Regions from separate parts of the Buttiauxella sp. BIGb0471 genome, predicted to be linked through region 3. Evidence: predicted binding sites of a transcription regulator. Region 3 holds the regulator's gene; each other region holds the start of a gene.
The links. Region 3 encodes LexA, which represses DNA repair genes until DNA is damaged. Its sites were predicted from a motif close to TNCTGTATGTACATACAGNA; they were not measured.
Positions count from the first base shown of each region.

Region 1: the regulator LexA is predicted to act here: its motif matches at 4,473-4,492, upstream of sulA (SOS-induced cell division inhibitor SulA).
Region 2: the regulator LexA is predicted to act here: its motif matches at 3,586-3,605, upstream of dinG (ATP-dependent DNA helicase DinG).

Region 1 is NZ_JANUEU010000002.1:395,747-403,279, forward strand. It holds gene M2371_RS08335 (Lon protease family protein) at 32-1,786, opposite strand; gene matP (macrodomain Ter protein MatP) at 1,962-2,414, shown strand; gene ompA (porin OmpA) at 2,511-3,593, opposite strand; gene sulA (SOS-induced cell division inhibitor SulA) at 3,954-4,451, opposite strand; gene M2371_RS08355 (TfoX/Sxy family DNA transformation protein) at 4,672-5,286, shown strand; gene yccS (YccS family putative transporter) at 5,283-7,418, opposite strand; gene M2371_RS08365 (YccF domain-containing protein) at 7,443-7,533, opposite strand, start outside.
Region 2 is NZ_JANUEU010000002.1:241,606-249,138, forward strand. It holds gene M2371_RS07650 (ABC transporter ATP-binding protein) at 1-610, shown strand, start outside; gene M2371_RS07655 (ABC transporter permease) at 594-1,325, shown strand; gene M2371_RS07660 (membrane protein) at 1,306-1,413, opposite strand; gene M2371_RS07665 (MerR family transcriptional regulator) at 1,483-2,238, opposite strand; gene M2371_RS07670 (cupin domain-containing protein) at 2,331-3,452, opposite strand; gene dinG (ATP-dependent DNA helicase DinG) at 3,618-5,777, shown strand; gene ybiB (DNA-binding protein YbiB) at 5,792-6,760, shown strand; gene ybiJ (DUF1471 family protein YbiJ) at 6,888-7,148, opposite strand; gene M2371_RS07690 (helix-turn-helix domain-containing protein) at 7,508-7,533, shown strand, end outside.
Region 3 is NZ_JANUEU010000010.1:31,945-39,477, forward strand. It holds gene M2371_RS20915 (conjugal transfer protein TraF) at 55-1,293, opposite strand; gene M2371_RS20920 (cupin domain-containing protein) at 1,464-1,967, opposite strand; gene zur (zinc uptake transcriptional repressor Zur) at 2,077-2,592, shown strand; gene M2371_RS20930 (CsbD family protein) at 2,655-2,864, opposite strand; gene dinF (MATE family efflux transporter DinF) at 3,022-4,353, opposite strand; gene lexA (transcriptional repressor LexA) at 4,427-5,035, opposite strand; gene M2371_RS20945 (diacylglycerol kinase) at 5,144-5,512, opposite strand; gene plsB (glycerol-3-phosphate 1-O-acyltransferase PlsB) at 5,639-7,533, shown strand, end outside.

The sequences.
Region 1 (7,533 bases), on a different contig from region 3:
TAGCTAACACGTGTACGCTCAACAAGTCCGATCAGTTTTGATTGAACCAGTTAAGCCAACGTAATGGCCATGGATAACGGTGCCGAATATCTTGCGCAGATGCCTGAGCGATTCGCTCTTGCACCGCACGCAACAGCGTATTTTGCCCTTCGCCATCCCAGGGCAGGTTTGTTAATAAGGGTAGTGCATCCGTGACATCGTCGATGGCCCAAATCGTGAATTGGCCTTGTTCTACGGCATCCAGAACATCCTGGTGCAGACAAAGGTGACGTACATTAGAAACCGGGATAATCACGCCTTGTTTGCCGTTAAACTCACGTTGCTGGCAAATACGGAAGAAGCCTTCGATTTTCTCATTGAGGCCGCCCACTGGTTGCACACGACCAAACTGATCGACTGAACCTGTCACCGCGATATGCTGATAAATAGGCACATTAGCCAGCGCACTGATTAACGCGCACAGTTCGGCCATTGAAGCGCTATCACCGTCGACTTCGCTGTAAGACTGCTCGAAAGTCAGCGAGGCGGAGAAGGGGATTTGCTGATCAAGCTGCAATTCTGACATCAAAAATGCCTGCATGATCATCATGCCTTTCGCATGAATATTACCGCCCAACTCAGCTTTGCGCTCAACGTCAGTAAATTCACCATCACCCACATGCACAACACAGCTGATGCGCGAAGGTTCGCCGAATGCACGTGGATGACCAGGGAATTCAATGACCGACAAGGCGTTGATCTGGCCAACCATTTCACCTTCGGTTTCGATCAGGATCTGCTCAAGCAGGATTTCATCCTGCATGCGTTCAGCCAGATAACCTTCACGCCATTCGCGCTGCGCTAGCATTTGCGTCAGCTCTTCGGCACCAAAGCTTTCATTTTCAGTGAAGGCGGCAACTTCGCGTAGCTGGCGGCTAATCCATGACGGGCACAGCGGCAGAGTTTCCTGGTCGCCGGTATAACGCACGGCTTCACGGATGAGTGGCTGCCAGGCATCCGTTGCAGGAACTGGCAGGGATTTTGATTGCGCAACGGCATAAATCCACTGGCACCACAACGCCATATCATCGGCAGAGGCGATCTGCAGATTCTCTTCAAACTCGCTGTAAATGGCCGAAGTCGCCAGTTCAGGTTCCATGTCCTGGAAATCAGCCAACGATTCACGTTCACCCACCAGCACCAGTTTCAGGCTTAATGGCAGTGATGGAATGTTAACAGGCAATGGACGCGTTTCATCCTGGGATATCCAGTCGAAACGGCCTTGAATGACCATTTGTTTAAGGCGCAACCACAGTAGCGGTTGCGCTAAAACACTGCGCAATGACAGCACCAGAATGCCACCATTTGCGCGGTGAACCAGACCCGGTGTCAGCGTGATTTCACCCGCGAACTGACGCACGCAACCGAAAAGTTGTTCCGCTTCAATCCAGTCAGCGGCAACGACTTCAGACTGGCCTGCAAAATTGTCTTCAGCTGTTTCGGCAGGGCGTAGCGTGATGCGCGAACCTTCAATCAGGTAATGTCCGCCTGTCAGAGCGTTATCCTGCGACCAGCATTCACGTGCTGCTGCGGCAATGAGATTAAGGTACTCGGCTTCTTCAGCGGCTTTTACCAGCATCAGATCGGCCGAGGCTACCGGTTGGCTTAGCTGCACAAGTCCATAAGACAGACGAGGTTGTACAGCGGAGAAAGGGGCAGTTTCGGAATCATAAGGCTGTGCAAAGATTTCCTGATAGCTTTCGGTATCAGGTACAAGAGCACGCCATTCAAGTCGATTAGTCGTCAAAGTCGCTATTTATTAATTAGATGTCAAAGGCGCGATTATACAAGAATAGCCAGGGCAGCACACGGTTTATGCGGAGCGGCAAGTTTACTTAGCTCACAGCTTTCATTTTTCAGGTAAGCGAAAATAGAAAAAACTGTTATTCTGAAGTGAGTTACACGGTCACACTGAGACAACAATGAAATATCAACAGTTGGAAAATCTCGAGAGCGGCTGGAAGTGGAAGTATCTGGTTAAAAAACACCGCGAAGGCGAGCTAATCACACGTTATATCGAGGCGAGTGCAGCGAAAGAAGCTGTTGATGAGTTGTTACGCTTAGAGAATGAACCGGTGCGTGTGTTGAGCTGGATAGAGCAGCATATGAATCCAGAACTTCACAACCGCATGAAACAAACTATCCGTGCGCGTCGTAAACGGCACTTTAATGCCGAGCATCAGCATACGCGTAAAAAATCCATCGACCTGGAATATCTGGTCTGGCAGCGTTTAGCTGGCCTTGCTCATCGGCGTGGATGCACACTGTCGGAAACGATTGTACAGTTGATTGAAGATGCGGAGCGTAAAGAACAATACGCCAATCAGATGTCATCTCTCAAACAAGACCTGCAGGCATTGCTGGGTAAAGAATAAGAGCAGTTGTTGTGACGCTGTGCTTCTCTATTCCTGGTTACTTAGAATTCAGAAACAAAAAACCCCGCCGAAGCGGGGTTTTTTTATAACGGTAACTTATGCCGCAGGCTGAGTTACAACGTCTTTGATACCTTTAACTTCGATCTCAACGCGACGATCTGGAGCCAGGCAATCAATCAGTTTAGCTTTAGGAGCTACGTTATCACAGGTGTTGCCAGTAACTGGGTTAGATTCGCCCATACCGCGTGGGGAGATCTTGTTAGCTGGGATACCTTTAGAGATCAGGTAATCAACAACAGACTGTGCACGTTTGTCAGACAGTTTCTGGTTGTATTCATCAGAACCGATACGGTCTGTGAAGCCCAGAACAACTACTGAACCATCTTTCGGATCAAGGTTGCTCAGCTGAGTATACAGCTGATCCAGAGCTTGCTGACCTTCTGGCTTCAGAGTTGCTTTGTTGAAGTTGAACAGAACGTCAGACTTCAGGGTGAAGTGCTTGGTCTGTACTTCTGGAGCTGGAGCTGGAGCTGGAGCTACAACTGGAGCTGCATCGTACTGACCGAAACGGTAAGAAACACCCAGGCTCAGCATGCCGTTGTCTGGACGAGTACCAACTGTTTGTGCGTCACCGATGTTGCTAACCCACTGGTAATCCAGACGAGTTGCGATATCACGGGTGATTGCGTATTCAACACCAACTGCTGCCAGTGGGGAAACGCCAGTGTCGTGGTCGCTAACGCGGCGGACATCACCAGTAGTAACGTTACGATAGTTACCTTGGGAGTCTGCACGCCATACCATACCACCCAGACGAGTGTAGATATCCAGTTCGTCAGTGATTGGGTAGCTCAGTTTAGCAGCCAGTTGAACGCCTTGCGCTTTGAAAGCACCGTTATTCACGCTGCCGGTGTAAGCCATACGGCCCAACCAGTCATAACCCATTTCAAGACCAACGTACGGGTTAACCTGGTAACCACCGAACGCACCAGCACCCAGTTGGCTGTTGTGAGTTGAACCATTGTTGTTCTCATAGCCGTTTCCGTAGAAACCGGTGTCATGGAACTGGGACCAACCCAACTTACCACCTGCATACCAGGTATTATCTTTCGGTGCGGCCTGCGCTACGGTAGCGAAGCCAGCCAGTGCCACTGCAATCGCGATAGCTGTCTTTTTCATTTTTTGCGCCTCATTATCATCCAAAAAGGCCATGAGCTTTAAAATCGCTCTAAAGCCCAGGGTTAAATCCTTCGCCCGAGTTTATGCTCACTTGTTACTCTACCGATCAATCGGTGTTATGGAAGAGCAACCCTGGCGAGCTAAAGTCTACAACGTAGTTGAAAACTTACAAGTGTGATGTCCGTCAGGCATATGAAAAAAAACGACTTGTGTACACATTTTCTAACAAGTTTGCGCAGAATTTATACTCAAAGATTTCTGGAGAATGCCGCTACAAGCGGCTTGAGACGCGGTTCCACTATGAATCACAAAGATTTGTCAGGAGCTGAAGAAAAGTTCCAGGATTTCTCTTAAATTTACTTAATGATACAAACTAGAATGAATTTTTAGGCCAGTTCGTGGTCGACACCCTGTTTTGGAGGTGTGCATCGGACGCATTATGAAGCCGATCGCATTACCCATTTCTGCTGCTGATGATAGCTGCAAATGTTCTTCATCTGTTAATTCTTTAGGCAACCAACCGATGACCACGCTGTAATTTCCAGTCTGCAATGCTTTTACCATAGCATCTACGGTGAAAAGTGGATCTAACTGGCTCACCTGCATGACTTTTGTAAGTGGAAGACCTGCCGATTTAACCCATTGACGACTCAATTTTTGCTGTGGCGTTAGCCAAAGCTGCCAACGTGACTGTTGACCCAGTTGCTGGAGCAGGGGCAACAGAACCAGTTGCGTAACCCATGGCTGATCTTCGCTATAGATCACTTCACTTATCAACCCTTTAGTATTGTTACCTGCTGATGACTGAGTCAAAGAAGAAAGAGGGGCAACGTGAGTTAGAACGTTATGTGATTGCATAGTTAATCCCGCCTGATGGGTTACTGTATGAATATACAGTAATACCTGTCAGGCCAAAGATCAATCTAAATTTCGGAAAGCATATCGCAATTTCTTCACGTAAATCTGCAGAATGCGAAAATGTGATTGCCGTCTGTCATCAGGTTACCTATTTTCGTGTTACTGGAAACAGTAACAAGCCGTAATGATGTGTTATAGCATGATATTTAAGGATATATTCATGAAGAAGCGATCTTATACAAGGATTCATCAATCGAAAGAATGCTTATCCCCGCTAGGGGATATCAGCCATCGTTCATTATTTGGAGGCTATAGTCTGACGGTCGATAATGTCGTGTTTGCTATGGTTTCTGAAGGGGAACTTTACTTAAGAGCTTGTGAGCAGTCAGAGGTTTATTTTGTTAAGAGGGCGGCAGCGCCATTGCTCTATAACAAACGTGGGCGGACGATTGAACTTAATTACTTCCGAGTTGATGAAGGGTTGTGGAACGATCAAGAAACGCTTTTAAAGCTCTCATCGGATGCATTGTTTAGCGCCCGCCGTGAAAAATCCCGCCATAAGTCTCATCAACGACTCAAGGATCTCCCGAATTTAACCCACAGTCTGGAGATGATGCTGTGGGAAGCCGGTATTGCGGATGTCAGAACGCTACATGCTTACGGTGCAAAGCGGTCATGGATAAAGTTGAGGGGCGTGAATAAGGGGCTGGGAGTTAGAGTACTACTGGCGCTGGCGGGGGCGATTTGCGGTATTCATGAAGCAGCACTCCCGGCGACGACGCGCCAGGAGTTAGTTGAGTGGGGGCAGCTATACGAACAACGGCATGCGGGTTAATCGTACTGCTGTGTGACAAGCTGCTGGAGGCGCGAGATTTCTGGTAAAAGTGCAACCAACAGGCCAATTTGCTGAAGGACTAACGGCTCTTTGGTCTCTGGTTGCGGCTCCAGTGAAGTTATCCGCTCGGACAACCCTTGCAAGGCTTTTTGAACGCGTTCTTCATCGGCAGGCAGATGATGCAGTGCATCATCGACGTAACAGACGGCGTCATCAAGAAGCAACAAAATATCTTCATTGGTCAGCATCTCGCGGTGCGCGCCCAACGCCGAAATATAACTGTTAAATGTATGATTGAGGCACAATAAGCGAAATGCCGTTTCTCGCGCTTCCGGTGTGACTCTGGGCTCTGAGGACATGTTCGATACCACAGATGCCAGCTCCGCATCCTTGTTGTGTGCATCCCGGCGCGCAATACGATACTCCAGCCGGTTATCACGGCCTTGATGATATTGCTCGAGAATGGCATCCAGATAGCGGCAATTGGCATTGAATGCCCGTTCTACCACTAATGGCAGCCGACGGAATCGCCAGTCAGGCCAGATGAAACTCACCGCCGCCCATGCGATCCCACATCCCAAAAGGGTATCGAAAATTCGCGGCATTGCGACTTCAAAACCTTCTCCCAACAAGTTGAAACACAGCAATACCAGCAACGTGATGAACATAGTGGCGTGAGCGTATTGCACGTTGCGGAAGGCAAAAAACAGCACGCCGGTGATAACAATTAAAATCAGTTGCCCTTCGAGTGACGGCACAAAATAGAGAACCGGTAAACCGACTGCCACGCCGACTAACGTGCCAATTATACGAAGCGCTAAGCGGCGACGAGTGGCACTGTAGTTGGGCTGGCAAACAAACAGGCTGGTCAGAAGTATCCAGTAGCCATGTTTTAGCCCGGTAAACTGGATAAACGCGTAGCCGACGCACAGCACCACAGACATGCGTACCGCATGGCGGAATAAAGCAGACTCCGGTGTCAGATTGCGCTTCAGCCGTTGCCACATATCACCAAAGCCGGTCAAACGGTCATCAAGCAGGCGGTTTTCGATATTATTTTCCGGTGCTGCCAGCGCCTGCTCAGACTCAATCGTCGCCAGTTGAGCGTCAATTGCGCGCAAGTTACTCACCAGATAACCCAGTGCTTTTAATTCGTTCGCCAGTGCCGGGTCAGTTTTCAGCCTTTCAATCGCAGCGTCCAGATGTGTAAATGCACGCTCAAAGCGTGGATCGTGTTGATATTTCAGCCGCAGTAAAACAGAGCGCGAGAGCTGTAAACAGGCTTGAGATTGCAGGGACAGCAAGCGTTGAAAGCGAAACATAATATCGCTGTAGCGGAATTTGTCGCGCAGTGCCTGGTATTGAATATGTGATGAGCTTGCGCGTTCGTGAATATCCTGGGCGACAAAATAGTAGTGCAGCGTTCGGCGTGTGCCGCGCTGCCCACGATCGCCACGCAAACGCGTCAATAATGAACCTTTGGTCTGATTTAACGTTGTCACCAACTGGCTGTTAGCCATGGCAAGCTCAAGCATTGGAGCCTGGCTTTCTTCTTCGATATCGGGGTCAAAAAGCGTAGCTTTAACTTCAAGATAACGAGCGAGGCTTTCATAACAACGCGCCAGGTTATCTTGCAGCGGGCGGATGGGGAAAATCAGATGGCCTGCCAGAGTCAGCAAGTTGTACCAGATTGCACCTGCCAGCAGCAGAATCGGTTGTTGATACCAGTGGTCATATAAAGAAATACCCAACATGGTATAGATGGCAATGAGCAGCGCGCCAAAGGCGATGGTGGCATAACGCTGGCCTAAACCGCCCAGCAGAATAAATCCGCTGGTGGAAATCATCAATCCAATGCCAAACAGCAGCGGCCACGGATACAGCAACTCCACAGACGCCGAAGCAATAAAGAAACTCACCAGGGTTATCAGAAGGTTTCGCAAGCGCCCGGCCAGCCGGTCATCTAAATCGGCAAGGGCTGCAGCAACCACACCCAGGGTCAGCGGAATAGTGAGCTTAACTTCACCTAACCACCAGGGCAGGGCAGCAGTGCCAGTGAGCGCAATAAAGATGCGCAAGTTATACAGCCAGGCACTGTTCCAGGTATAACGACGCAGAATTGGACTAAGCATTAATACTCACTAAATTTGTCAAATTTACTGGAAACGACGGCGGGCGTTAGCTTCACGCGCAGCCTGTGCGACTTCGACAGAAACGACACGGCGGCCCACAGGCCAAAGCGCGATA
Region 2 (7,533 bases), on a different contig from region 3:
GCGTATCGACGAATTGCTGGACTTACTCGGCCTTGAAGCCGCGCAGTTTCGTGACCGCTATCCGCATCAGCTTTCTGGTGGGCAACAGCAGCGTGTCGGTGTGGCACGGGCGCTGGCGGCTGACCCGGAAGTGCTGCTGATGGATGAGCCATTCGGCGCGCTCGATCCCGTCACCCGTGGGGCGCTACAGCAGGAAATTATCCGTATTCACCAGTTGCTCGGGCGCACCATTGTGCTGGTCACGCACGATATCGACGAAGCGCTGACCCTTGCCGACCGTATTGTGCTGATGGACAACGGGCAGGTGATTCAACAGGGCACGCCGTTGGAACTGTTAACCCGCCCGGCGACAGATTTTGTGCGTGATTTCTTTGGTCGCAGCGAGCTGGGCGTGCGGCTGCTTTCGCTGCGCCATGTTGCCGACCGGGTACGAACTCATGAGCGAATAGAAGGTGAGCCGATAAGCGAATCCGTCACGTTACGTGAAGCGCTGTCGTTGTTTGTCCATCGCCAGTGCCGGCAGTTGCCGGTGGTGAATCAGCACGGTGAACCCTGCGGCGTACTGCATTTTAGTGATTTGGTTGAGGGTGAAAATGCGCCTGCTACGTGATCCCTTATTGTGGCTGATTGCGGTATTCATCGCATTATTGGCGGTGATGCCGTACAGCAGCACATTGTTTAGTTGGCTGTTTCCAGAGCTGGAAAGGCCGGTTTATCTGCAAGACAGTTTTATGGCGCTGGCATTTAAACATTTGATGCTGGTCGGTGTTTCCAGCGTGGTGGCTGTTGTGATTGGTGTCGGGTTGGGCGTTGCAGTGACGCGCCCGGCGGGGCTGGAGTTTCGATCCCTGGTTGAAACCATTACCGCTGCCGGGCAAACCTTCCCGCCGGTGGCAGTGCTGGCGATTGCCGTTCCGGTGATGGGTTTTGGCCAACAGCCTGCCATTATCGCGCTCGTGCTTTACGGTTTATTGCCCATTTTACAAGGGACGTTGGCGGGAATAGGGGCGGTGCCGGAAGCGACAAAAGAGATTGCGATGGGGGCCGGGATGAGCCGTTGGCAAATGTTACGAAAAGTGGAGTTACCATTGGCGGCACCGTTGATTCTGGCGGGCATCCGAACATCGGTGATTATTAATATTGGTACTGCGGCGATTGCGTCAACCGTGGGTGCCAGCACTTTAGGCTCACCGATAATCATTGGTCTGAGCGGTTTTAACACCGCATACGTGATTCAGGGCGCTTTACTGGTTGCGCTGGCGGCAATTGTTGTCGACCGCCTGTTTGAGCGCGTTTTGCGTCACATCACGCGCCATGCAGAATAACGATATAACCTACCAGCATCACGCCGCCAATTCCGCCGATAGCCATGACCAGCATGCCGCCCACGAGGGCAATTTTACTCAGTTTCATCTTCGCTCCTTATATTGCGGGGGAGATTATAAGATGAAGCCGGCTTGTTAATGAACCTTTAAATTTATCTTATGCGTGCTCAGTCGTATGGCCATTGCTCATCAGCGGGAAAATTTGCAGGCCCGCGCAGCGCCAAAGTTCCAGTTGGTCGAGCTGGTGAGGGGTGGGTGTATCACCACACCATACCAATAATGTCTGTTGGGCGAATATTTCTGGACGAAGCTGATGCAGCGGGTGCGCCAGCACATCAATCCGCCAGCCTTGTTGGATTGCCATCCATGCCGCCATCCACAAACGCGTGGTATCTGGCGTGTCCCAGCCCACCAACAACGCATCTTTACCGCTACGCTTACGTGCCGATGAGAGACATAACGCGATGTAATTAATCAGCGCGCCGTCCAGCAGGCTTAACAGGGTATTGAGGGTGACTTGTTGGCATTGAAGGCGACGACGCAGAGGGGTGTAGAGTTGTTGAACAAGCGTTTCAGCCGGATAATCACGACCCACATCCGCAATCCAGGCGCGAAGACGAGAAGGGTTACCGCTTTGCAAATGGTGAAGTAACAGTTCCTGGCGTTCTCGCCAACCACTTTCCATATCCTGAAGTTCGCCGCTCAGAAGGGCTTTCACCTTGCTGACCTGAACCCCATTTTCAATCCAGTGTTTGATTTCACGGATGCGTTCGATGTCGGCATCATCAAACAGCCGATGGCCTCCATCCGTTCGCTGCGGTTTCAGTAGCCCGTAACGCCGTTGCCAGGCACGCAACGTTACGGGGTTGATATCACAAAGCACAGCCACTTCACCAATGGTAAAAAGTGCCATGTTATCCCCACAGTCTGCCCGGGAAGCCCCCGTATAACTGTAGTCAGTCGCATAGACTCTGTGTAATTTTTAGTTACCGATGTAACAAAAAATTAATCGTCGAAGTACCAGTAGCCCTGATTAACCAGTTCGGTCAATACGTTAACAAACTCGGGGTTTTGCAGCGCATCGCCCAATTCGTTTTGGCTTACCGTGGTGTAACGGCACAATGCATCAGCCGCCTGCGGAACCGGGGCTTCCATAGGTTCGCTATTGACGAAGAACTGACCATCAACATTGAGAACACGTAAACCACTTAAGCGCGTCAGACATTCGCCGCCGAGCAAAGCGTCGACGATTTCGTCTTGCTGATAGGGCGGTTCAGCCGGTGCGACATCGAGTTCGTGACGCGGAGTGGTGACGAAGCGGCCAAACCACTGTTTGAAATCTTCAGGCTGGCTGATGACTTCCATCATCATGTCGCGCAGGCGATTGAGCTCATAGCTTTCAACTTTGCCAGGATGCTCGCGAACCGTTAAATCCGGGTCGCTGTAGTGCTCGCCACCTAAATCGTTTTCCAGTGCGTAATCCGCAAAGCTGCTGATCAAATCACGGCCATTTGGCCCACGGAAACCCACGGAATAATTGAGTGCCGTTTCATGCGTGAAGCCATCGTGTGGGAAACCAGGCGGAATATACAGAATGTCGCCAGGCTCCAGATCTTCATCAATAATCGGTTCAAACGGATCAACGTGCAGTAAGGCCGGATGCGGGCAGAACTGGCGCATTGGCAGTTTATCGCCCACACGCCAGCGACGGCTGCCCATCCCCTGAATGATAAACACATCGTATTGGTCGATATGCGGACCCACACCGCCACCCGGCACCGAGAAGGAGATCATCAGGTCGTCTAAACGCCAGTCAGGCAAAACACGGAATGGACGCACCAGTTCCGCAGACGGTGCATGCCAATGGTTTACGGCTTGAGCCAGCAGCGACCAACCGGTATCACCTAAATTGTCAAAATGCTCAAATGGCCCGTTAGCGGCTTGCCATTGGCCATTGGTATGGCTGACCAGGCGGCTGTCCACTTCTGCTTCCATAGCAAGACCGGCTAATTCGTCCGGGGTAATCGGATCGACAAAATCAGGAAACGCATTTTTTAAAACGACTGGCTTTTTCTGCCAGTATTTCGCCATAAACTCAGGCCAGTCTAAATTGAGTTGATAATCCATTTTTTGATACCAGTGGAGGATAAACGGGCTAGATTATAGAGAGGCTCGCCCACAGGCCGCCTTGTTGTGTATCAAGGCTTGCTCACAGTAGCGGCGAAAAAACAATACAGCCCTACAGCAAAAAGTGGGACAATAGTGGCTGTTTATACAGTAGAAGTGGTTCCCATGGCTTTGTCCTCCGCGCAAAAAGAGCAAATCGCCGCCTGGTATAAGGCGCTACAACAGCAGATCCCGGACTTTATTCCGCGCCCACCGCAACGGCAGATGATTGCAGAAGTGGCAAAAACACTGGCGGGTGAAGCGGGGCGTCATCTGGCGATTGAAGCACCGACTGGCGTGGGGAAAACCCTTTCTTACCTGATTCCGGGCATTGCGATTGCCCGCGGCGAACAAAAAACGCTTGTGGTCAGTACCGCTAACGTCGCATTACAGGATCAAATCTTCAGCAAAGATTTGCCCTTGCTCCGCAAAATTATCCCTGACTTAAAATTCACCGCCGCCTTCGGGCGCGGGCGTTATGTATGTCCGCGTAATCTTGCTGCACTCGCGACGGACAACCTGGCGCAGGGCGACTTGTTGGCGTTTCTCGAAGATGAAATGGCTCCGACCAGCAAAGACGAACAACAGCGCTGCGGCAAGCTGAAAACCGATCTTGATGCGTACAAGTGGGACGGGCTGCGTGACCATGCATCACAAAATATTGAAGATGATTTATGGCGGCGTCTGAGCACCGACAAAGCCAGTTGCCTGGGGCGAAATTGTCACTGGTATCGTGAATGCCCGTTCTTTGTGGCGCGGCGTGAAATAGACGATGCGGAAGTGGTGGTCGCGAATCATGCGCTGGTAATGGCGGCAATGGAAAGTGATGCTGTGCTACCTGAAGCCAAAAACCTGCTGCTGATTCTGGACGAAGGCCATCATTTGCCCGATGTCGCCCGCGACGCGCTGGAAATGAGCGCGGAAGTCACGCCCGGTTATAGCCGCTTGCAGCTTGATCTCTTCACTAAACTGGTGGAAACCTGCATGGCGCAGTTCCGCCCCAAAAGCCCGCCGCCGCTGACTTCCCCGGAACGTCTGACCAACCATTGCGATGAAATTTACGAACTCTTGAGCTCGTTTAGCAGCATTGTGTCGTTATGGCTGGCGGGGGAACAAGAAGCCGAATATCGCTTTGAAATGGGCGTTCTTCCTGAAGAACTGATGGTGATTTGCAAACGGCTGGCGAAGCTGATGGAAGGGTTGCGCAGCCTGTCAGAAGCGTTACTCAACGATCTTGGCGAAAAAACCGGTAGCCACGATATCGTGCGTTTGCATCGCGCGTTATTGCATATGAATCGCGCGCTGGGTTATTTCGAGACGCAGAGCAAACTGTGGCGGCTATCAGCGATGGAACAGGCATCTGGTGCGCCGGTTTCAAAATGGGTGACGCGGGAAATCCGCGAAGGCCAGCCGCATCTGTTCTTCCATTGCGTGGGCATTCGCGTCAGCGATCAGCTTGAAAAACTGGTGTGGCGCAATGTGCCGCATGTCATCGTCACTTCTGCCACGCTGCGCTCATTAAATAAATTCGACCGCCTGAAAGAGATGAGCGGGTTAGACGAACATGCGGGTGACAGGTTTGTGGCACTGGACTCGCCGTTTAATCATGTCGAGCAAGGCAAACTGGTCATCCCACAGTTAACCGTCGAACCAACGATGGAAAATGAAGCCCAGCATCTGGCTGAAATGGCGGCGTTTTTCCGTGCCGAACTGGTGAAAGGTGAACATAAAGGCATGCTGGTGCTATTTGCCAGCAACCGTGCGATGCAGGTGTTTTTAACCCATGTCACCGACTTGCGTCTGACGTTATTAGTGCAGGGCGATCAGCCACGTTATCGGCTGGTGGAGATGCACCGCAAGCGCGTCGAACAGGGCGAAACCAGCGTGCTGGTTGGTCTGCAATCTTTTGCAGAAGGCCTCGATTTAAAAGGCGATTTACTCAGCCAGGTGCATATCCATAAAATCGCTTTCCCACCGATTGATAGCCCGGTTGTGCTTACCGAGGGCGAGTGGCTAAAAACCCTGAAACGCTATCCTTTTGAAGTACAGAGTTTACCGAGTGCTTCGTTTAATCTTATTCAGCAGGTTGGGCGCTTGATTCGTAGCCACGGTTGTTACGGTGAAGTGGTGATTTATGATCGCCGCCTGTTGACCAAAAATTATGGGCAGCGTTTACTGGGTGCATTGCCGGTGTTTCCGATCAGTCAGCCTGAAGCGCCATCAGCTAAACCGATTGATACCAAACCTAAAAAAACGGTGCGGCGCAAACGTGTGAGCAAGAAATAGAAAGGAGAGTCTGAATGGATTACCGTAAAATAATCAAAGAAATAGGGCGCGGTAAAAACCATGCCCGCTCCCTGGATTTTGATACCGCTCGTGGCTTATACGCCCATATGCTCAGAGGCGAAGTACCTGAACTTGAACTTGGTGGCGTGTTGATTGCGTTGCGCATTAAAGGCGAAGGCGAGGAGGAAATGCTCGGCTTTTATGACGCGATGAAGCACCATGTCATCTCCCTGACTCCTCCGGTCAACAAGCCGATGCCGATTGTGATCCCTTCTTATAACGGCGCGCGTAAACAAGCCAACCTCACGCCATTATTAGCGATGTTACTTAACCGCCTCGGTTTTCCGGTGGTGGTGCATGGCGTCAGCCACGATCCCACTCGTGTATTAACTGAAACCATTTTTACGTTGATGGGCATTGAACCCACGCTTTATGCGGGCCAGGCGCAAGCCAAACTGGACTCGCATCATCCGGTCTATATCCCGATTAGTGCGCTTTGCCCGCCGATGGAAGATCAGCTCGCCATGCGCTGGCGTATGGGGGTGCGTAACAGTGCGCATACGCTCGCCAAACTGGCGACACCGTTTGAAGAAAGTGCCGCACTTCGTCTTGCCAGCGTTTCCCATCCTGAATATGTCCCGAAAGTGGCGAAGTTCTTTGCTGATATTGGCGGGCGTGGCCTGCTGATGCACGGAACAGAAGGGGAAGTTTATGCGAACCCGCAACGCTGCCCGCAGATCACGCTTATTGATAGTTTAGGATCACGTGTTGTGAGTGAACGTCAGACAGACGTCAATGAAGATGAAATCGTGTTGCCAGCGGGTAAAGATCCGGATGTGACCGCCCGTTGGATTGAGCGCTGTGTGGCGGGTGTTGAACCTATTCCGCAATCATTGAAAATACAAATGGCATGCTGTCTGATGGCGACGGGTGAGGTGGCTACGTTTGAAGAGGGTTTACTTCGCGTTAATCAGACATTCTGAATAGCTGAATGCAAAGCAAAAAAAAGCCCGCGGTAAATGGCCGCGGGCAACAAGGGTTAAAACAGGGTCAAGCAGGGTGGAGCATCGCTCCAAATATATGAGGGTAAATCAGGGCAATACCGCAGGGTTATTTATAGATAACCGCAGTACCGCTCATTTTGCCGTTGGTGTTAGCAGAAGTAATTGAGTACGCTTTCGCGCCAGCTTGCTCTGCTTTAGAAGCCAGTTGCGCTTCCAGGCCATCCAGAGTCGTTGCGTTATCAGCAGAAACCACACCGATTTTGTTCATGTTCTGTGCTTCAGATGGGCTGATAGATTGTGCAGCGAATGCGCCGAAAGAAAGAGTGGTCAGGGCGATGGCGGCTACAGCATATTTGATGGTTTTCATAGTATATTTCTCGCAGGTTATTCTGTTTAAGGTGACGTTGTTCCGTCGATGTGATTATGGTCACACTTTTAGGCAGAAGAATAAATCGAATAGAATTGACGGCCTTGTTCAAATTTTTTGAATTTAAGTTAAATCATTGAAATAAGTGATGATTAGCACGCGAATCATCATTCCGGATTGTGTGATCCAGATCCCGCTTCGCTTTCCGCATTTTTTGCTACTTTTTTTCATAAGTTAGAACTGGTCTGGCCTGCAATCGCTTGCGCGCTATTTTTACGATAATGTGTGGATTTGCTCTTTCCGCTGCGACACTTACTTTTATAATGAAGACCTTACTTAACTCATGATGAAGAGGTTCGATGGAGATCAAGCTGCACTCCAACGC
Region 3 (7,533 bases):
GTACTATAGCATAATCCAACGGCCGGGTACGTGTTGTCCGGCCGTTGGCTTTCATCAAAACGTCATGCCCACTTGTAACCCTGCCCCCCACGTCTGGTCTTCGCCATATAAGCCCATTAAATCAACATGTACCAGGTCAAAGGGCGCAAATCCTACACCGCCGGTAAAGACATTACTTTCATGGGAACGCATATCTGCGCGATACCCCGCACGCACTGCAAGCCAGGGTAATGGCGAGATTTCAGCACCGACACCTGCAAATTGCGAATTATCTTCACTCTTAAAATTCTTGGTTTCGGTGAGATCGACATCCGTCGTCAGTACCACTAAATCACTGTGCCAGGCCACGCCCGTCGTGACCAATGGTCGAATCTGGTAAGTGTCTTTAAAGCCATCAACCACTTTGGTGTCGATATCACGTGACACCAGGTTTTGCCCGGTCAACCCAACAGTCCATGAGTCACCAAAATCTGCGGCAAGCCCTGCATCAATGTTGAAACCTGTGTCGGAATTACGGTAGCGGCTGTCGCTAATATCATCCTTCTTGTACTGATAAACAGAGGTGCTGTAGTTATAAAGCCAGGTTTTCTGCAACTTTGGCGTCACGCCAACTGAAACAGGCACACCGCCAAGATCAAATTTATGGGCAACTGCCACGCCGTAATCTGAAACAATCGCAGCTCGACCAAATCCTTTTGAGGTGAGATTGTTTAGATCGTTACGGTTCGGGATCACAGTTCCATTGGCGATACCATTCAGGTAGTCGAGGTCATGCTGGGTGATGTCTGAAGTCACTTTAGCTGTGCCGTACGCTTTCACGACGAATGCAAAAGGCAGCGTTTCATTTGGGATACTCACCGCTATTGCACCGCCAGCTTTTGCACGGGCCTGGTCGCCTTTCACATTCTGGAGCTGCCGGGATAAATCTGCCGCATCGTTTTGCATCTGGCGATATATCCCAGGATTCCGAATAATCTGCTGCAAGGGGATATTGGCATAATTCAGATAATCCTCAGCCGAATTGCTGATGTCATCGATATTATTTTGCAGGTTATCAGGGTCGGTAATTTGCATTCCGACAGCAGGAATCAGGAGCGCGGCGGTATCGCCTTGCTGGCTTTTGGTGAGTAACGCCGGGTTAATCAGGACTGCACTACTCCAGCGGGATGATGCAACGCCAGTGCCTCCCATCGCATCATTACGTGTCTCCGTCCATGTTCCCGCTGCATTCGCGTCATTTGCCATAAATAAAAAAGCAGCATTTAATGCCGCCAGGGTTCTGATTTTTATCATTTACTGCCCGCCTGTCTAACTTCAGTTTGAAGAATCGGCCCCTGTCAGTGCCAGACCAACAGGAGTGGATAATGCTGTGAAGAAAAGACTTAAAAGCGGGTGGTTTACCCCAAATGGCATCCCGCATTTATCCTGACGGGTTAATATTTCTTTATTTCCTATAGGGTTATTTATACTTTACCGTTCGTTTTTCGGGAAGGCAGACCATCATGCTGACCAAAGAATTGCGGCGGATGGTCAATCCAGCGATCTTTACGTTGTGCTGCATAAGAGGGGTTTAAGGGGTAGTAAATTCTGTTTTCAGCTTTATTGGCTTCGCCGACAATCAGCAGTCGAACTTCATGTTCGGTGTTATTAATAAAAGTATGGCAAACGCCTGTCCCTGCCGGGAAGCCGACACTATCTCCAGGTTCCAGCGCATAGAGGTGCCCGTTAATCCACACTTGCGGATGCCCTTCCAGTACATAAGCAAACTCTTCTTCACTACTTTCGGCATGGGGATAAGAAGTACGGCGGCCAGGCAACAAGCGTTCATGATGTATCCCCAGGCGTGTTAAACCCAGTTTACGAGCCAGCGGTGCGCCAATGGAAAATAATTCAGTGCTATCGGGATAGGTTGAATCATCTTCACCTTCCAGTTCTTTCCAGTGGCGAATGCAATCAGGTTTATTCATAACAAACTCCGGGATAGTCATCTCAAAAGGATGTGACCAGAATGGCGCACCATTCGGCGTTTTTTGCGCATTGTGGTAAAGTGTAGGGCTAATCTACAGGGGAATGCTGATGGACATCACGACTTCACAAAACGTGTTAGCGCAGGCTGAAAAACTATGCGAGCAGCGTAATGTGCGCCTGACGCCACAACGCCTTGAAGTACTGCGCTTGCTGACACAGCAGGCAGGTGCAATCAGCGCTTATGATTTGCTGGATTTACTGCGTGCCAGCGAACCGCAAGCTAAACCCCCGACGGTGTATCGTGCGCTCGATTTTCTTCTCGAACAAGGTTTTGTACACCGTGTAGAGTCAACCAACAGCTACGTTTTATGCCATCTTTTTGATCAACCGACTCACTCATCAGCCATGTTTATCTGTGACCGATGTGGCGTGGTGAAAGAACAGGGTGCGGAAGGCGTAGAAGATATTATGCAGCAGTTGGCAGCCGAGTTAGGCTTTGCTCTGCATCATAATGTTATTGAGGCGCATGGATTATGCAGTGCTTGTGCGGAGGTTGAAGCGTGTAGTCACCCGGAAGCGTGTGGGCATGACCATTCGATTCAGTCAAAGAAGAAGTCGCGTTAGGGGAATGGGTACGTCCGTGTACCTGGGCAGGGCTGAGAGTTAACACATCTGAGGGAAACTAATTACCAACGGTATTTGTTGCGAGTTTCCCAATCAACGACTTCTTCCTCTGCCTTATCCTTTTCATATCCATAACGTTCCTGGATTTTGCCGACAAGCTGATCGCGTTTCCCTTCAATGACGGTCATATCATCGTCAGTCAGTTTGCCCCATTTCTCTTTTACTGTGCCTTTGAACTGTTTCCAGTTACCGCCGATTTCGTCTTTATTCATAATAGTATCCTCATCGTTCGGTGAAAAATTACTAACAAAAATTACCATCGTCCGGGTGCTTCCGTTTGGCTGACACCCTGTTTCTGCTGGACGTGGAAATAATTGTAGTCAAGGATATGGCGGTATGGGGAAAACTAAGAATGTTTAACCTAACGGCTTAATCTTGAACATTGTTAAACCAGGTATTTTTCTGCCAGTGGCGACGCCAGATCCAGCCCAGCGACAAACCTCTTAGCGCAAGGAATACAGCTAACGAAAGCCACAACCCGTGGTTGCCTAAATACGGTACGGTAAACATCGACAGGCCAAAGCCCAACGCCGCGACAGCCATGCTATTGCGCATTTCAGTCCCTCGAGTTGCGCCAATAAACATGCCATCGAGCAAATAGCACCACACGCCGACAACGGGTAAAATTATCTGCCAATACAAATAGATATCCGCTTGCCGTTGCAGCTCAGCAATTGAGGTCAAAAGGGAAACAATTTGCTCACCCAATAAGGCATAAACGGCGGCGAATACCAGTGCGACTAAACCGGCCTGTCGACATGCAGCTCCCCAGACTTCGAGTAATTGCCCCCGATTTCTAGCCCCGTAAGCCTGCCCGGAATGTGCCTCAACGGCATAGGCAAAACCATCGAGCGCGTAAGCGGTGAAGGTCAGCAACGTCATTAGTACCGCATTCACCGCGACGATTTCGCTACCCAAACGCGCTCCAAAGATGGTCACGGAGGCAAAACAGATCTGTAATAACAGCGAGCGGAGCATGATGTCGCGGTTAAGCGCCAACAAACGCCGAACATTACCGCGCCACGCCTGTTTAAGCATTTCACCACTGATTCCACGCAGGCCCATGACCTTTTTCACCATTAGCAAGCCGATGATAAATGTGGCGTATTCAGCCGTGACGGTAGCGAGTGCTGCCCCCTGAACATTCATATGCAGCCCCATCACCAGCCACACGTCGAGCACAATATTCAGAACGTTACCGACCACTAACAAAATAACCGGCGCACGTGCGTATTGAACGCCCAGCAACCAGCCGAGCAAGACCAAATTAGCCAGGGAGGCCGGGGCACTTAGCCAACGAATCTCAAGAAAACGTCGCGCCTGAAAGAGCACGTCCTGATTACCGCCGACAATACGCAGAGCCAGCGAGATTAGTGGTTCGCGCAGCAAGACAATGGCAATACCCGCTCCGAGTGCCAGCAATAAAGGCTGAACCAGTGCGCGAGCTAAAGCGGAGGGGTTGTTTGCGCCAAAGGCCTGGGCGGTTAAGCCGGTGGTACTCATGCGCAGAAACAGCAATAACATAAACAGGAAGCTGGTAGCCGTCGCTCCAATCGCGACACCACCGAGATAAACAGGACTATCCAGATGACCAATAACAGCCGTATCGACAAGGCCAAGCAGCGGGACGGTAATGTTGGAGAAAATCATGGGTAAAGCGAGGCGCCAGAGCGCACGATCCGCTGTGGAGAATAATTGCATGACCTCTCCTGAAGGAGATCAAAGAGAATTAAGACAGTGATGCGTACTTAAATACGCATCACCTAAAGAGATTTTACAGCCAGTCGCCGTTGCGAATAACCCCAACAGCCAGCCCTTCAATCGAGAAGTTATGCTCACGCAGGTCAACCACTATCGGCTCGAATTCGCTGTTTTCTGGCAGCAGGTGAACGGTATTCCCTTGCTGTTTCAAACGTTTAACGGTGACTTCATCATCAATGCGCGCAACAACAACCTGGCCGTTACGCACATCCTGAGTTTTATGCACCGCCAGTAAATCACCGTCCATAATACCGATGTCTTTCATAGACATCCCGCTGACGCGCAGCAGGAAGTCGGCATTCGGTTTGAACAATGAAGGATCTACCTGGTAATGGCCTTCGATATGCTGCTGCGCAAGGAGTGGTTCACCCGCAGCGACGCGCCCAACCAGCGGGATACCGGTGATCTCTTCCACCAGCAAACGAATGCCACGCGAAGCGCCGGAAACAATCTCAATCACGCCTTTACGGGCGAGAGCTTTTAAATGTTCTTCCGCAGCGTTCGGAGAACGGAACCCCAGACGTTGAGCAATCTCGGCACGTGTCGGTGGCATGCCGGTCTGGCTGATATGATCCCGAATAAGATCAAACACCTCTTGCTGCCTGGTAGTTAACGCTTTCATTCCGCCCCCTGGGTGTTTATACAGTTATGCTGTGAGTATATACAGTTAAAGGCGAATTTGGAACCACAAATTGAGCAAAAAACCAGGCACTTAACTATTCTGGAAAGACTATCGCAAATGCTGCCAAAGCAGCGTGACCCAGGTAATTACTGCAAGGATAATGGCGATTAATACGGCGGCTGAGCCCATATCTTTCGCTCGCCCGGAAAGCTCGTGATAGTCAGTACCAACACGGTCAACGAGGGCCTCAATAGCGCTATTGAGGATTTCGACAATCATCACCAACACGACTGAACCAATCAGTAAAATACGGGTAATAGGGTCAACATCTAACCAGCAGGCAATAGCAATGGCGATGACAGCCGAAACGCCCTCCTGGCGGAAAGCAGCTTCGTTGATCCAGGCCGCTTTTAGCCCTTTCCATGAATAGCCTGCAGCTTTGATAATACGGGTAAGTCCAGTGGTACTACTCGCCATTTTGGGCAACCTTTTCAAATTATTTGCATCAATGCTTGTCAAAATTATAACGCCACAGAAATCTGGGTCAGATTCTGATATTCTTGCGGCGAATTTGCATCATTAACCTGAGGCTTTACATCGTTTATGTCAGGCTGGCCAAGAATCTACTACAAATTACTTAATTTACCATTAGGCGTTCTGGTAAAGAGCAAGTCTATTCCGGCAGATCCACAAGCCGAACTGGGCTTAGATCCCACACGTCCAATAATGTACGTGCTGCCCTATAACTCAAAGGCGGACTTATTAACGCTGCGCGCTCAATGCCTCGCGCATAACTTGCCCGACCCTCTCGAGCCGTTAGAAATCGACGGAGCGGTGCTGCCGCGCTATGTCTTTATCCATGGTGGGCCGCGTGTATTCACTTATTACACGCCAAAAGAAGAGTCGATCAAGCTGTTCCATGATTACCTCGATTTGCACCGTAGCAATCCCAATCTGGATGTGCAGATGGTGCCTGTTTCGGTCATGTTTGGCCGTTCACCGGGGCGCGAAAAAGGCGAAGTGAATCCGCCATTAAGAATGCTCAACGGCATTCAGAAATTCTTCGCCGTCTCCTGGCTTGGCCGCGACAGCTTTGTGCGTTTTTCCGCACCGGTTTCGCTGCGCCAGATGGCAACCGATCACGGCACAGATAAAAAAATCGCTCAGAAACTGGCGCGCGTGGCACGTATGCACTTCGCTCGCCAGCGTTTAGCGACTGTTGGCCCGCGTCTGCCGGTGCGTCAGGATCTGTTTAACAAACTTCTGGCATCAAAAGCTATCGCTCGCGCGGTAGAAGACGAAGCGCGTAGCAAGAAAATCTCCCATGAAAAAGCACAGCAAAATGCTGTCGCGCTGATGGAAGAGATTGCCGCCAACTTCTCTTATGAAGCCGTTCGTTTGACCGACCGCGTGTTAGGTCTGACGTGGAACCGTTTGTACCAGGGCATTAACGTTCACAACGCTGAGCGTGTGCGCCAACTGGCTCATGACGGCCATGAGATTGTCTATGTGCCCTGCCACCGCAGCCACATGGACTACATGCTGCTGTCTTACGTGCTTTATCACCAGGGGCTAGTTCCTCCGCACATCGCGGCGGGTATCAACCTGAATTTCTGGCCAGCAGGCCCGATTTTCCGTCGCCTGGGCGCGTTCTTTATTCGCCGTACCTTTAAAGGCAGCAAACTCTATTCCACCGTGTTCCGTGAATATCTTGGCGAGCTGTTTAGCCGTGGCTATTCCGTTGAATATTTTGTGGAAGGTGGGCGTTCCCGTACCGGGCGTTTGCTTGACCCGAAAACCGGCACGCTGTCGATGACCATTCAGGCCATGCTGCGCGGCGGTACTCGTCCAATTACATTGGTGCCGATTTACATTGGCTACGAGCATGTAATGGAAGTGGGGACTTACGCCAAAGAACTGCGTGGAGCGACCAAAGAGAAAGAGAGCTTTATGCAGATGGTGCGCGGGCTGAGCAAGCTGCGTAACCTCGGCCAGGGCTATGTGAACTTCGGCGAACCGATGCCGTTGATGACATTCCTCAATCAGCGCGTTCCTGAATGGCGTGATTCAATCGACCCAATCGAAGCGATTCGCCCGGCGTGGCTGACGCCAACGGTCAATGAAATTGCTGCCGAGCTGATGGTGCGTATCAACAATGCAGGGGCGGCGAATGCCATGAACCTGTGCTGTACCGCATTACTTGCGTCGCGTCAGCGTTCACTTACTCGTGAACAATTGACCGAGCAGCTCAACTGCTACCTGAGCCTGTTGCGTAATGTGCCGTATTCACCAGATGCGACCACACCAGACCAGCCAGCAGAAGCGCTGATTGAACACGCGTTGCAAATGAACAAGTTTGAAGTAGAGAAAGATACTATCGGTGACATCATCATTCTGCCGCGTGAGCAGGCGGTACTGATGACTTATTACCGTAACAACATTTTGCATATGTTGGTGTTGCCTTCTCTGCTGGCCGCGATTATCACGCAGCATCGCCA